DNA from 2 places in the Enterococcus sp. AZ103 genome. Region 1 is predicted to be linked to the other one. Evidence: riboswitches for the same ligand, from Rfam matches in the RefSeq annotation. Region 1 holds a riboswitch; the other holds the start of a gene.

Region 1 (7,574 bases):
TTTATATTTTGGACAAATCTCAATGTTTGTCTATTTAAAAAAATCGAAAAAAAATGTAAAGTACTCTTGTATCCAAGTCTAAAAAAATAATTCTTTTAAAGGAATGATGACAAATGTATTACTCAAATGGAAACTATGAAGCTTTTGCACGTCCAAAAAAACCTAAAAAAGCTGATAAGGTATCTGCCTACTTAGTTGGTTCTGGACTGGCTTCACTTGCAGCAGCAGCATTCTTGATTCGTGATGGTCGTGTGGCTGGAAATAGAATTCATATTTTCGAAGAATTGAGTCTTGCCGGAGGCTCATTAGATGGTATTTACAAGCAAGAAAATGGTTTCGTTATACGAGGTGGTCGAGAAATGGAAAGTCACTTCGAATGTCTTTGGGATCTCTACCGTTCCATTCCTTCATTAGAACAGGCAGATGCTTCTGTTTTAGATGAATTTTATTGGTTGAATAAAGAAGATCCCAACTCTTCGCATTGTCGTTTGATTCATAACCGGGGAGAACAAGTAGCTACCGATGGTCAATTTTTATTAAGTGAAAAAGCCATAAAAGAAATAATTGCACTTTGCTTAATGGAAGAAAGTCAGCTACAGAATAAAAAAATTAGTGAGGTCTTTTCTGATGATTTTCTTACTTCAAATTTTTGGGCTTATTGGTGCACAATGTTTGCCTTTGAAACTTGGCATTCAGCAATGGAAATGCGCCGTTATTTAATGCGGTTTATCCACCATATAGACGCTTTAGCTGATTTTTCATCATTAAAATTTACTAAATATAACCAATACGAATCATTAGTATTACCTCTGTTAAGCTTTCTAAAAAAAGCTGGTGTTCACTTCCAATATAATACGCAAGTGGAAAATATTTTAATTAAATCAGATAAAAGCGGTACAAAGCAGGCGCAACAAATTCTACTAAAAGTAGATGGATTTCCTGAAACAATCGATTTAACTGAAAATGATTTAGTTTTTATTACTAACGGTTCTATTACTGAAAGTTCAACATATGGCGATAATGATACTCCTGCACCTATTTCACATAAGCTAGGTGGTAGTTGGAACCTTTGGAAAAAACTAGCAGCGCAAGACATAACTTTTGGTAGACCAGAAAAATTCTGCGAAAATATTCCAGATGCTGCGTGGGTAGTTTCAGCTACCATTACTACATTGGATAAAAAAATTGCACCTTTTATTGAAAAAATAAGCAAACGAGATCCTTATAATGGAAAAGTCGTTACTGGCGGAATTGTTCACGTAGAAGATTCAAATTGGAAATTAAGTTATACGTTAAATCGTCAACCACATTTTAAAGAACAACCAAAAGATCAACTAGTCGTCTGGTTTTATGCACTGATATCTGATACTGATGGAAACTATACAAAAAAAACAATCACTGAATGCACAGGTAATGAGATTGCAGCTGAATGGTTATATCACATGGGAGTTCCTAATGAAATGATCAACGATTTAGCGATCCATTCATGCAACACGATGCCTTGCTACATGCCTTATATTACTTCTTATTTTATGCCGCGTGCAAATGGTGACCGACCACTAGTTATTCCTGAAGGATCTAAGAATTTAGCCTTTATCGGAAATTTTGCAGAAACAAAACGAGATACTGTTTTTACTACTGAATATTCAGTTCGGACAGCTATGGAAGCAGTGTACGGTTTATTAGAGGTGGATCGAGGTATTCCTGAAGTTTTCGCTTCTTGCTATGATATTAGAACATTGATGAAGGCTACTTATTATTTAAATGATCAAAAGAAATTAATTGATCTAAAAGTTCCTTGGTTTACAAGTCTAGTGGAAAAGCATGAACTAAAAAAAATTAAAGGTACATTCATTGAAGAATTATTAGAAGACAGTGGTTTGTTATAATACTAAGTAATCTTTAGTGTATAAACAAGCATCGATGTGTCCTTCTATAAAAAAGATTACTATCTAAAAAGTAGATCAAAATGAACAACCGAGAAGGATTTTTCTTTTCGGTTTTTTTAAAAGTAACAGGGAATTTTTTTAAAAAAATTATTGATGGATTGGGCAGCCTCCCATGTATTTAACCATTCAAACTGTAATATTTTAATCTTCCACAGTTAAAAAATACAATCACATGATAGATTATTATTACTTTTAGTTCTCGTTTGAAACGAGAACTATTTTTTTCAAAACAAACATTAGTATACTTTTTCTAATTACAGTGGTTACCCTTCCCATTCCCAAAATTAACACTTTTTATTCCAAATAAAGCATTGCCAATACGGATTTATTCTATTCTCTACAATGTAACTCATAGGTGTATATTAAATAATAAGTAATTTCTCTTTTTTGTTCAGATTACTGCCATAGGAGACATTCAAAAAAGTAAGCTTTTAGAATTGAAACTACTGACTAGATTTCTAGAGATCTCTTATGGGTGATAATTATGGTTTATATTATTTTAGAAGATAGAGATTTTTGCGAGATATAATATTTAAACAAATACCCAAGGCAAAAGATAGGATTAAATAACTAGTTCCTCCATAACTTACGAAGGGTAATGGTACTCCTGTCATAGGAATTAATCCTAAGACGCTTGCGACATTGATACTAGATTGGATAAGTATCAGCGTCCCAAATCCAATAAGTACTAAGCTCAGTTGCTGATCTTTGCATTGAATGGATTTCTGAAAAATCCTTAAGCAAACTACAAAAATTAAAAATAAGACAAATATAGCGCCTAGCAACCCCAATTCTTCACTAATAATTGAAAAAATAAAATCTGTCTCTGCTTCTGGTAGATATCCCTGCTTAGTAAGACTATTGCCTAAGCCAAGTCCTAAAAAACCACCATTATATAAAGCATAGTAAGAATTAGCCATTTGATATCCGTATCCATGCTCATCTAAGAAAGGATTGTGAACTATAGAAATGCGATTATAAGCATGAGAAAAAAATGTTGGCAACAAATTGTTTTCGCCTAAAATTAATACAATAGTGGCTATTAAAATTATCCCCATTAAAAATAAGCCTATCCCTATTATTCCTTTTTCAACAGGAATTGCTGCCGCCCAAATGATTACTGCGACTATCACTATAATCATAAATGCTCCAGAAATTTTAGGTTGCAATAATACTAAGCCAGTAGCTAACCCTGTAATAATAAATGGTTTAGTCAATTTTACATTGGTAATATTTTTATTTTTAAAATAACTTGCTAAATATAAAATTAGAAATATAACAATGATTTCAGATGGTTGAAACTGAAATCCCCCTATCGAAATCCATCTCTGTGCGCCATTGACAGTTACAGCAAAAAAACCGACTTTTACCATAATTAAAAGGAGAAATGAAACTATTAAACCTCCCTTAATAAATAGTGGGTGTAGCAAATACTCAAGCTTTATAAAAAAGGTTACCCCTATTATTGTCAAACTTATTATAATAAATATAAATTGCCGATATAATAAGCTTAGCGAGTATTCATCTGTGACCATCAGTCTATAAGAACTGGCACTATAAATTTCTAAAAGCCCAATTACAGATAAAATAAAATATGGAACTAAAATAACAAGGTCAATTTTTCTATTCTTGATCATTCAATTTCTCCTCCTAAAACGATAGTTAGGTGGAATTGATAACCAATTCTACAAGTAACCCAAATAAAAAAGGCCTAAAACCTTTTTTGAACAGATTTTGACCTTTATAAGGTTGTCTCATCGTTCGAGTTTTAGCACTATGCAACGTAAAGAAAAAATATCTTAGTTATTTGAAAAAGCCTTAATTCGACAATTCCTGTTTGACCCATTGGTATCTTTCGATATTTCTGGGCAATAACCTATTTTTACATAGGAGCCTCACCTAACAAGTTTATTTAATTGCGTTCATATTAATTTATTTCTTTTGCCGATACAACGAATTGGAAAAATCTTAAAAAAAAGCTGATAAATTCTTATTAATTCTTTATTTAATCGGCTCTCCGTCAAATAGTGTTGCAAAGGGTTTTTATTTTTATATTAAGTTATGCTTTTCTATTAATTGCTATTACAATAAAATTTTTATTTTTTAAAAAAACTGGATATGGAATAAAAATTATAAAAACATAAATAAATGATCAAATAATAACAAAAAAATATTCTACAGACTTTAGATATATAACTGGTAATAACCATGAACTTGTTAAAAGATGAGAGTAAAGTAGTGACAATTCAGAATATAAGTGACCAAACAATTGATGATGTAAAATTCTTAGCAAAATTAAGTAATCGGAACTGTTTTACAGAATATTGAAGAACGTGAATGCATTCCCGTCAAAGTAAGTAACCATTTGTAAATATTTTTTTGGTGGACGGAAAATTGTTTTTTTTCAATATATTCATTATTCTTTTCCAATAATACGATTGAAATAATTAAAAAAAAAATAAACTTACTCAAAATGATTGAAAGCAATACAACCTTAATTCTATACTTTTGGCAGTTAGATAAAATAACCTTGTTAGGTGAGGCTCCTATCCAAATATAGGCTATTGCGCAGAAATGTCGAAAGACACCAATGTGTAAAACAGGAATTGTCGAATTAAGGCTCTTCTAAAGATAGCTAAGAGAAATCTTTACGTTGGATAGTGCTAAAGCTCAGACGATGAGAACCGATTGATGTACTGTTTGCTTTTTTAGAAAGTAGCAATTGCTTATTTACGATCAATGCTGGCTTAGTCTCCTCTTTCAAGGAAAAAAGAAAGGGATTCTCATGCAAAGATCAGAAAAAAAAATTCCACGTTACACCATAACAACCATTTGTTTTACTTGCCTCACGCTATTAGTGGCTGCCAGTCCAAATTGGTTTCAACAAATAGACGAGGCAATCTATCACATCAAATGGCAATTAAATACGTCACTTTTAACGATTATCAATCTGATGGCGAAAACAGCAACGATTGGCCCAATGTCCCTGTTCTTCTTGTTACTTATGATTTATCTTTTTCAGAAAAAAGAAAAAGTTCTTGCCTTTTGGGCCGTTAGTAACCTTTTAATTGTAGGCTTTTTAGGGAGCGTCTTTAAACATATTATTGGTCGAACTCGACCAGATTTAGGTGCTTTAGTCGATCGAAGTTCCGCGAGTTTCCCTAGTGGGCATTCTCTGTTAGCGATGTGCCTTGTCTGTACGGTTTTTATCACTTTAACTTATCTTAAAGTTGAAAAAGCTAAAGGGATAAAAATTTTTTTAGTTGCTTATCTTGTTCTGATTGTTTTAGGAAGAATCCTTCTCCGCGTTCACTATCCTAGTGACGTAATTGCGGGTATGCTTCTAAGCTATAGCTGGGTAAACTTTTCGTTCAGTGTTGTGAATCAACGTTATTTACAAACTTTCGCAGAAGAAGACATCACGCAACGGAGTAGACGACATCATCGTAAAAGAAAAAGTTTACTCCTAGTGTTCAGTTTGACTCTTTTATTTTTAGGAACTCTTTCTATATCAGCTTACGGCGTCAGCATGTATCATAATTTAAAAAAAACAGCGAACACAATGTATAAACCACGAAAATCGTCAACTAAAAGTCCAGATTTGGCTAAAGGTGAACCTGTAAGTTTCTTAATTATGGGAATTGCGAATGATTCAAAACGGAAGACTGATTATCGCTCCAATGCTTTAATGGTGGTCACGGTTAACAATCAATTAAAAGAGACAACCATTACTAGTATTCCGCGAGATTATTATGTAGAAATTGCAGGCACTGATGGAGAATATAATAAAATCAATGCAGCCCACGTTTTCGGAGGTGCTGATATGCAAATTAAAACGGTAGAGAATATTTTACACATTCCTATCAACCATTACTTTTCTGTTGATATGGATGCCATGAAGGACCTTGGCGATGCTGTCGGTGGTGTTACCGTGAATAATGCCTTTGCCTTTGATGCTGAAGGTATCCATTATCCAAAAGGTAAGCAACATTTAGGCGGATGGGAAGCTTTGCAGTACGCACGTATGCGGTATGAAGATCCAGAAGGGGACTATGGTCGTCAACGTCGCCAACGAGAAGTTTTAATTCAATTAACAGACAAATTACTTTCTTTTAACAGCTTACTAAAGTATCAAGAAATTCTGGATGTTATTGGTGAAAATGGAGAAACTGATCTATCTTTTGACCAAATGATGTCCATGTTAAAACAATACACGCCTGCACTAAAAAATATCAAAACCGATCAATTAAAAGGCTACGATTTCACAGGTGATGGTGAGACTGGAATTGAAGGAATTTCTTATCAACTTGTAGAAGAAAGCGAACGCCAACGTGTCGAAAATGCCATCAAAGAGCAGATGGATATTGATACAAATCAGGATGAACAAAATCAATAATTATATTCCATAGAAGAAGCTATAACAAAAGCGTTCAATCCCGATACCTGATAAGGAATGGCTCTGTAATATGATTATAAATAATTTTATCGACATAACATATTAGAGAAATTTTTTATGATGATGACTAAAGATACAAGGTATTCTACTGAATTTAAGAAGGTTCTGGCTTCTTTAATTTCAGATAACTTACTTTAAAAAGGGAAATAAAATGAGAGTATTAACTATTAATAACTTGATTCATCGAGCTAATTTCACTCATGAGCTAACTATGGATGTAGGATATAGATTGAAGAGGGGCCAAAAATTTTGGCCTCTTTATTTCACACTAAAGGACTTACTTTATACTGGAGCCTAAAATTTGTATTCATTAGACAAAAATAATTTCTTTGAATTTAGATGTGGATTTTTAATAATAAAAATTTTATGCGTGTAAATTAATAATTTTGTATATCCCAAAGGCGGGCAATAAAATCAATCTAACTATATATGTAATTGTTGTATGCATATAGAGATTCTAAGAATAAACAAGATTTAGCAAATTGAATTATTGGAAAATATAAGGTAAAAAATACGTACAGAAATATACTGAATCTAAAAGTTAGACTTTTAAGGAGTGGAGAAATCCACTCCTTTTTTTACGATTTTTTAGTTTGAATTAAGGAAATAACATTAAAATATTCATTAATCATTTAAAAATCCATCAATATAAATAATAATTTTTTACAAACTAAAACCCATTGAAACCCTTATTACCATCGATTTTCTTCAAAAATTTATGGCTTCTAAAAAAAGTTTGTGAAAAAAATTTAAGAGAAAGCGTTGACAATATTTTTAACGATGTTATACTAATCCATGTAAAACACATATGACAAACATATTGACATATGACAAAATTAGTTGGAGGGAAATATAATGACACTTTATGGCAAATTACTTGAACGTGAAAAAAATAACAATCCTATTAAAGTAGGTGTAATCGGCGCAGGACAAATGGGATCAGGAATGATTGCACAAATTTCGACAATTCCTGGAATGATTGTTGCTGGAATCAGTGATATTAATTTAGATAACGCCAAACGTGCGGCTGAGGCTTACAATGCGAGTGCAGCTCAAAAAATTGATATTTTAACTACGACAGATTTTAAAGAAGTCATTCACTCTGATAAAGTTGAAATCATTGTTGATGCAACAGGTGTTCCAGAAGTTGGCGCACAAATTTCTTTTGA
Region 2 (7,574 bases), 1.4 Mb from region 1:
ATACATTTTCGTCTTTTTCTAGCATTAAATCAAGAGCATCAGTGATGGCTTGAATCATTGTTTTTTGGGCCATGATTATTTCGACTCCTTCGCTTCATAGAATTCAATTTGTTCTTTAATACTTTGCGGTTGTACTTCATACATATTTTTTAAGAAGTCTGAAACTTTTTGTTTAGGTACACGATCAGCTTCAGAAATTGCTTCCTTGATTTCTTCTTTTGTTTGTTCAATGATTGCTTCTTCTTTTTCTTCAGACCATAGACCTTTTTCCGTTAAATAATTTCGGAAACGAACCAATGGATCTTTCTTTTGCCATTCGTCATCCATTTCTTTAGAACGGTAACGAGTTGGATCATCACCTGATAAAGTATGAGGACCATAACGGTAAGTCAAAGTTTCAATTAAAACTGGACCGTTGCCATTTGCTGCCCATTCACGAGCCATCTTTGATACATAATAAACAGCCAATGGATCCATACCATCAACTTGGATACCTGGGATTCCAGCAGCAACAGCTTTTTGAGCTAAAGTAGCTGCCGCAGATTGTTGTTCTCGCGGAGTTGAAATTGCGAAGCCATTGTTTTGAATGTAAAAAACGGCATTGGCATGGTAGGCTCCAGCAAAGTTAATCGCTTCATAGAAGTCCCCTTGAGATGAACCGCCGTCACCAGTATATGTGAAGGCAACATTTTTCTTATTACGTTTCTTAAGACCTAATGCTACACCAGCTGCTTGGACATATTGCGCTCCAATAATAATTTGTGGTGGTAATGCTTGTAAGTCGTCAGCATAATGATTTCCGGCAACATGACCGCGCGACCATAAGAATGCTTCTGCTAAAGGTAAACCATGTTGAACCAATTGAGGCACATCACGATAACCTGGTAATAAAACATCTTCTTTTTCAAATGCAAATTGACTAGCTAGTTGGCTAGCTTCTTGGCCAGCAGTTGGCGCGTAAAATCCTAAACGACCTTGACGATTCAATGCAGTTGAACGCTGATCTAACACCCGTGACCAAACCATTTTAGTCATTAATTCGACCAATTCCTCATCTGATAAATCTGGGATCAATGCTTCGTTTACTACTTTTCCATCTTCATCAATTGCTTGATAAACAGGGAAATCAGCATTAATATCGGCTAATAACGCTTTAAAGTCGATCGTTTTCTTTTTTTCTGCCATGTTGTCACACTTTCCTCTCTTTTTCTCAGTCACTGATAAAACAGGAACTGAATCTGTACTACTGATTTCTCAGCTTCACCATTAAAGTATCATTTTTAACATGAGAAGACAAACAATATGCAACGCTATCATAAAAGTTTTAGCTAGAAATTTCTTATTTTTTTGTGAAAAATTGACCAAACTAAAGTGGTTTAACAAAGAAAACTAACAAGAGACTGAAACCTCTTTCTTTCGCTATGATTGCCAGTCATAAATCAACTCGTGATCTAACAATTTAAAAATTACAATTTTTAATTGTGAAAAAATTTACTTGTGAAAATATATTTTATATAAAAAAAGAAACAGAGCAACTATAAAAGTCACTCTGTTATAATTTCAAACCCATTCACCAGCAATTTTGATATATATTTTTTTCCCAATCTGCACTGCAATTAAATAGCCAACAACAATTAAGAAATACCATACCCAATAGGCATTAGGTAATGCTACAAAATCAAATTGCGCTCTTATTGGCGTAATCACAATAATAATACCAACCACTACTGCAGCCAGTAGACTAGCCAAAACTTGTGGTGCCGGACGACTTTGAATAAATGGAATTTTTCTAGTTCTTACCATTAAAACTACTAAGGCTTGCGTCGTTAAACCTACAACAAACCAACCTGTTTGAAATAGATTTTGATTTCCTATTGTATTTGCGCCAAAAACATACCACATTAAGACAAAAGTTAAGATGTCAAAAATCGAACTGATTGGACCAATACAAACCGTAAATTTCAACAAACCTTTTGTTTCCCATTTTGTTGGTTTAACTAATTCCTCTTCATCCACGTTATCCCAAGGAATTGTTAGCTGAGCAATGTCATAAATTAAATTTTGTAATAAAAGTTGCATGGATAACATTGGTAAAAATGGTAAAAAAGCACTGGCAACTAAAATTGAAAAGACATTCCCAAAATTTGAACTAATCGTAATTTTAATATATTTCATCATATTACTAAATACTCGCCGGCCTTCTAACACACCGCTTTCTAAAACGGTTAAGCTTTTTTCCAACAAAATAATCGAGCTGGCATCTTTAGTAATATCAGCAGCTGTATCAACCGATATCCCCACATCGGCTTTTCTTAAAGCTGGTGCATCATTAATTCCGTCTCCCATAAAGCCAACCGTGTGGCCTTTTGTTTGTAAATTTTCAATAATCCGGGCTTTTTGCATTGGATTTAATTTTGCAAATAAATTAGTTGTATCACCAGCAATCTGTAATTCTTGATCACTCATTCGGTCAACCTCAGTACCTAAAACATATTTACTGGCATCAATACCTACGTCATTACAAACTTTTTGGGCTACTATTTCATTGTCACCTGTTAAAACTTTGACGTTTACTCCATGTTGATGCAAAGAATCAATTGCAGTCTTGGCAGATTCTTTTGCTGGGTCTAAAAATCCCATAAAACCGATTAAAGTCATATTTTTTTCATCACTGCTACTATAAATTGCATCGCTATGGACATCTTTTTTGATTGCCACCGTGATTACTCGCATACCTTGACGATTCATTTTTTGGTTTACTTCTTGCAATTTTTCTTTTAATTCATCAGTTAAGGGTAAGATTTCTCCATTAATCTCTACCTTATCGCAGACAGTCGCCATCTCTTCAACCGCACCTTTTGTGATCATTAATTGATGATCATCTGCTTTAATCACAACTGTCAAACGACGACGTGAAAAATCAAAGGGTATTTCATCGATTTTTTGGACTGTTTGATAAGGTAATTGCTGTTTTTGTTCTTCATAGTAATTAATCACTGCAATATCCATTAAGTTTTTCCAACCAGTTTGATAAGTTGAGTTTAAAAAAGTTAGATCTAAAACTTGGCGATTTTCTTCCCCTAAAGGATTCAAGTGTTCAACTAATACCACACGATCTTCTGTAATCGTACCGGTTTTATCAGTACACAAAATATCCATGCCACCTAAATTTTGAATCGCAGCTAGTTCTTTCACAATCACTTTTTGTTTAGACAATGTCAAAGCACCTTTGGCCAGATTTGAACTAACAATCATTGGAAGCATTTCTGGCGTTAAACCAACTGCTACGGCAATTGCAAAGAAGAAGGCACTGCTCCAGTCTCCTTTAGTAACACCATTAATTAGTAAAACTAAAGGGAATAAAACCATAATCATGCGTAATAGCAATTTACTAACTTTCGTCAAACCAATGTCAAAACTTGTCTTCCCACGTTTGGCTGTTGCATTTTTAGCAATGTCTCCAAAAAATGTTTGTTGCCCGGTTTTTAAAATAATAGCTTTGCCTTGACCACTCAAGACATCTGTTCCCATAAAAACTAAATTTGATAAATCTAGGGCAGTTTCCTCACTTATTTTGTTGTGGTCACTATTAACAAATTTTTCAATCGGCATTGATTCACCGGTTAACGAAGATTGATTAACGAACAAATCTTTGGTCCAAATCAAAACTGCATCAGCAGGAATCATATCACCAGTTGCTAAAGTTAGGATATCTCCAGGAACAATTTCATCCATTGGTATTTCCGCTGTTTCGCCATTTCTTGTAATGGCAGAGGTATTTTCAATCAATTCTTTTAATTCAATACTGGCTTTTTGGGAACGGTATTCTTGAATAAAAGTGATTAAAACACTCGCTAAAATCATAATAACCATTACAATTGCCGCTTGAAAATCTTTAGTGGCAATTGAAACAATCACTAATAATGCTAAAACATAAACAAAAGGATCGTTAAAGGCTTGTAAAAACAATAACCAAGCAGGCGTCGGTTTTTGTGCAGATACTTCGTTGGGCCCATATTCTTCCAAACGCGTTTTTGCATCTTGATTTGACAAACCTTTTTCAGAAGTCCTTAAGTTTAAAAATAAATCCCGATCAGTTAATTGTGCTAATTTTTTTAGTTCTTGGTCCTTGCTGATATTTTTGGCAAGGAGATTTTTCTTGCTCATCATAATAATTCCTCCAATTTCTTATTCTCTTACTCGGATGTTCGTCAAGATCCATCTTCCTCACCACCTTTCATTGTCAGACACAAAAAAACGCACACTCAACAACGAGCATGCGGAAATAACCTCAATCATGTCATCGTTGAGCTTTAGCACTATAGGGCGTAGACAAAATTTGTCAGCTACGTTAAACGTCACCTTCACGATGGCATCTGTTAGACCAACTCGGAGTCTCTCGATTCCTTTGCGGCAGTAGCTTATGTCCATATAGGAGCCTCACCTAACAATATTTATATTATTTAATAAAATAACTATAAATTGAAAATCTGTTTCTGTCAAATCATCTAAAGTTATTTTTGCAATTTTTTATCTTTAAGAAATTGATCAACTGCAGTATTTGGTTTTTGTGAAAAATAATCAGCAAATTTTTGACTCCAGATTTTTGTTTCTCTGGCTTCAGCAAATTTTTCCATCGTTTCATCATATTTTTCAATCACTTGATAGTCATAATCTTTAAAAGTGTCATAAAATACAATAGCTTCTTCGGGTAAACGTGGTTTTACTTTCATTTCAACAGTTGGTTTGCCAATGCTCATTCCCGCTACTGGCAACATATAATCAGGTAGATTTAATAATTGGCTAATTGCAGCAATATCTTTGCGAATACTTCCAACAATTACGCTTCCTAGTCCAAGGGATTCAGCGGCTAATGTTGCGCTATTCATGGCTAAGGCTGTATCAGTCACCGCAGTCAATAATGGATCAATTCCTTCAATTATCGGGAAATCAACCTCATATTTATCAGCGACTTTTTTTGAACGATTTAAATCAGCAACAAAAATTAAAAAAACAGAGCTTTTTAGCATGTGGGGATTACCTGGATTCATTGCAACTAATTTTTCTCGAATTGAGGAATCTTTTACCACAAAAATACTGTAGAATTGTCCATTCATCCAAGTTGGCGCTTGTCTTGCAGCTGATAAAATCACCTGTAATTCTTCTTCCGATAGTTGATAATTCTCATCGAAATCACGGTACGTACGACGGGTTTGTAATAGATCTAGCATTTGATTATTCATATTGACCTCCTTCATTTTTTTTCAATTGATCGGTGATTTGTTGAAATTTATTAAAAAACACTGCCAAATTTTCTTGATTTAGACGAGTGTAATTAATCCTAAGGGACATCGTATCATTACTAAATAAAAACGCCGGAGCTACTAATAATTGTTCATCCAAAAAAAGTTCCCAATCTTTTCTCGTTAATTTTTTATTTTTCCAAGTTAAATAAGCATATAGCCCACCTTCAATTGGTTCAAACTGCCAATCATTTGATAAAAGCTTTAATTCTTTTTCAAAATCATGAGCGCTTTGTTTTAAAGTGTCTACTAAATTCTGCTGCTTTTGATTAAAATAAGGATCCTTTAATGCAGTGCTGGCAACAACCTGAGGGAAAACGCTTAAAGAAAAATCAACCATTTGACGTGCTTCGGCTAAACGCACAATCAAATCACGATTTGCAACAATCCAACCAATTTTCAAAGATGAACCAAATATTTTTGACAAGGAACCTAAGTGAATGACTTCATCTGGTGCAAGTTCTTTCAAGGACAGCGGTAAATCTACGAAGGCCAATTCGCTAAACACATCGTCTTCTACAATGGGAATTTGATATTTTCGACTTAAATCAATTAATTCTTTTCTTCTTTGTAAGGACATAGTCCTGCCAGTTGGATTTTGAAAGGTCGGATTGACTAATATCATTTTGATTTTTTTGGTTAAAATCAATTGTTCTAACTGATCCACTCGCATTCCTTGGCTATCTAATTCAACACCGTACAATCGAATGCCCGCAGTAGCAAAAATTGGCAAAGAGTACAAAAATGATGGATCTTCAATCGCGACACTATCGCCATTTTGCAACATCACTTGAAGCAATAAAAACATGGCTTGTTTGGCTCCTGATGTAATTAGCACTTCATCAGAAGAAACATCGATTTTTTGTTCTTTTTTTATCCGCTGAACAATTAATTCCTGTAATGGTAAATAACCCAATGGGCTTTGCTTTTGTTCTTCCAGTAGCAATGTCTCCCATTTGAAAGAAGGTAAACGAAAACTGGGAATTAAATTCAGTGGTAATTCTCCAGTATATAGATCCAAACTTTGGACTGATTTCAATTGCTGTTGCAGTTTAACTAAATATGCTTCTTGTTGAAAATGATTGTCGGCTAATCGCCTACGCCAATCAATCCGAGGATTAGCTGTTCTGCCCCAGTTTCCCTCGTTAACAAGCGTTCCGCTACCACGTTTTCGTACAATCCAGCCCAAAGCAACTAATTCATCCAACGCATGAACTACTGTTGAACGATTCACTTGATAAGTCTCAGCCAATTTTCGCTCCGGTGGCAAACGATCTCCCGGCAGTAATTGGCCATTTTGAATATATTCGATTAACTGTTCCATAATTTGTTGATAGACTGGAATATTTTTTTGGTTATTTAACTGCCACATCAGTCGACTCACTTCCCTTAGTATTAAAATTACTGGAGGAAAGGGCCACTGTCAATCAAAAAAAGTGATGGAGGATGATCAATTTGATCTTCCTCCATCACTTTTAAATTTAAATTGTATCACCATTGAAAATTGAATTTTTAACTATTACGTAGTCAACTTTTTGGATAGATTCCAAATCGCGACCACCTGCATAAGAAATTGAAGACTGTAAATCCTGTTGCATTTCCACTAAAGTATCTTTCAAATGACCTTTAAACGGAATCCAGATTTTTTTACCTTCCACATTTTTCTTTTCACCTTTTTGAAATTCAGAAGCACTACCAAAATATTCTTTTAAAACGACACCATTTTCAACTTTGGTTTCACCTGGAGACTCTTCATGGCCAGCAAAAAGTGAGCCAATCATTACCATTGTCGCTCCAAAACGAACAGATTTAGCAATATCACCATGGGTACGAATTCCACCATCGGCAATAATAGGTTTTCGGGCAGCTTTTGCACACCAACTTAATGCTGCTAATTGCCAACCGCCAGTTCCAAAACCAGTTTTAATTTTAGTAATACATACTTTACCAGGTCCAATGCCGACTTTTGTCGCGTCTGCACCAGCATTTTCTAGTTCACGAACCGCTTCAGGCGTTCCAACATTACCAGCAATCAAAAATGCATCTGGCAATAATTTTTTAATATGCTTAATCATATTAATCACTGGATCAGAATGACCATGGGCAATATCAATTGTGATATAATCTGGTACTAAATTTTGATCGGCCAACGATTGCACGAAATCATATTCATTCGCTTTTACACCAACACTGATTGATGTAAACAAACCTCTTTTTTGCATCTTTTTAATAAACGGAATCCGCTCTTCTTCGTAAAAACGATGCATTATG

What was found. A riboswitch is a leader RNA that binds a small molecule or an ion and turns the genes downstream of it on or off. The one in region 1 is predicted to bind magnesium.
Region 2: linked by a shared signal. The riboswitch ahead of mgtA (magnesium-translocating P-type ATPase) and the one ahead of ID741_RS04530 (phosphatase PAP2/LCP family protein) in region 1 are both predicted to bind magnesium.

Annotation. Positions count from the first base shown of each region.
Region 1 is NZ_JBIOSI010000001.1:899,168-906,741, forward strand. Features, by position in the region: gene ID741_RS04520 (oleate hydratase) at 114-1,889, shown strand; gene ID741_RS04525 (FtsW/RodA/SpoVE family cell cycle protein) at 2,444-3,586, opposite strand; M-box (ykoK) riboswitch at 3,696-3,863, opposite strand; M-box (ykoK) riboswitch at 4,472-4,638, shown strand; gene ID741_RS04530 (phosphatase PAP2/LCP family protein) at 4,735-6,345, shown strand; gene ID741_RS04535 (NAD(P)H-dependent oxidoreductase) at 7,261-7,574, shown strand, end outside.
Region 2 is NZ_JBIOSI010000001.1:2,312,904-2,320,477, forward strand. Features, by position in the region: gene ID741_RS11600 (alpha-ketoacid dehydrogenase subunit beta) at 1-73, opposite strand, end outside; gene pdhA (pyruvate dehydrogenase (acetyl-transferring) E1 component subunit alpha) at 76-1,185, opposite strand; gene mgtA (magnesium-translocating P-type ATPase) at 1,561-4,167, opposite strand; M-box (ykoK) riboswitch at 4,293-4,459, opposite strand; gene ID741_RS11615 (nitroreductase family protein) at 4,515-5,243, opposite strand; gene ID741_RS11620 (PLP-dependent aminotransferase family protein) at 5,236-6,675, opposite strand; gene guaC (GMP reductase) at 6,785-7,574, opposite strand, start outside.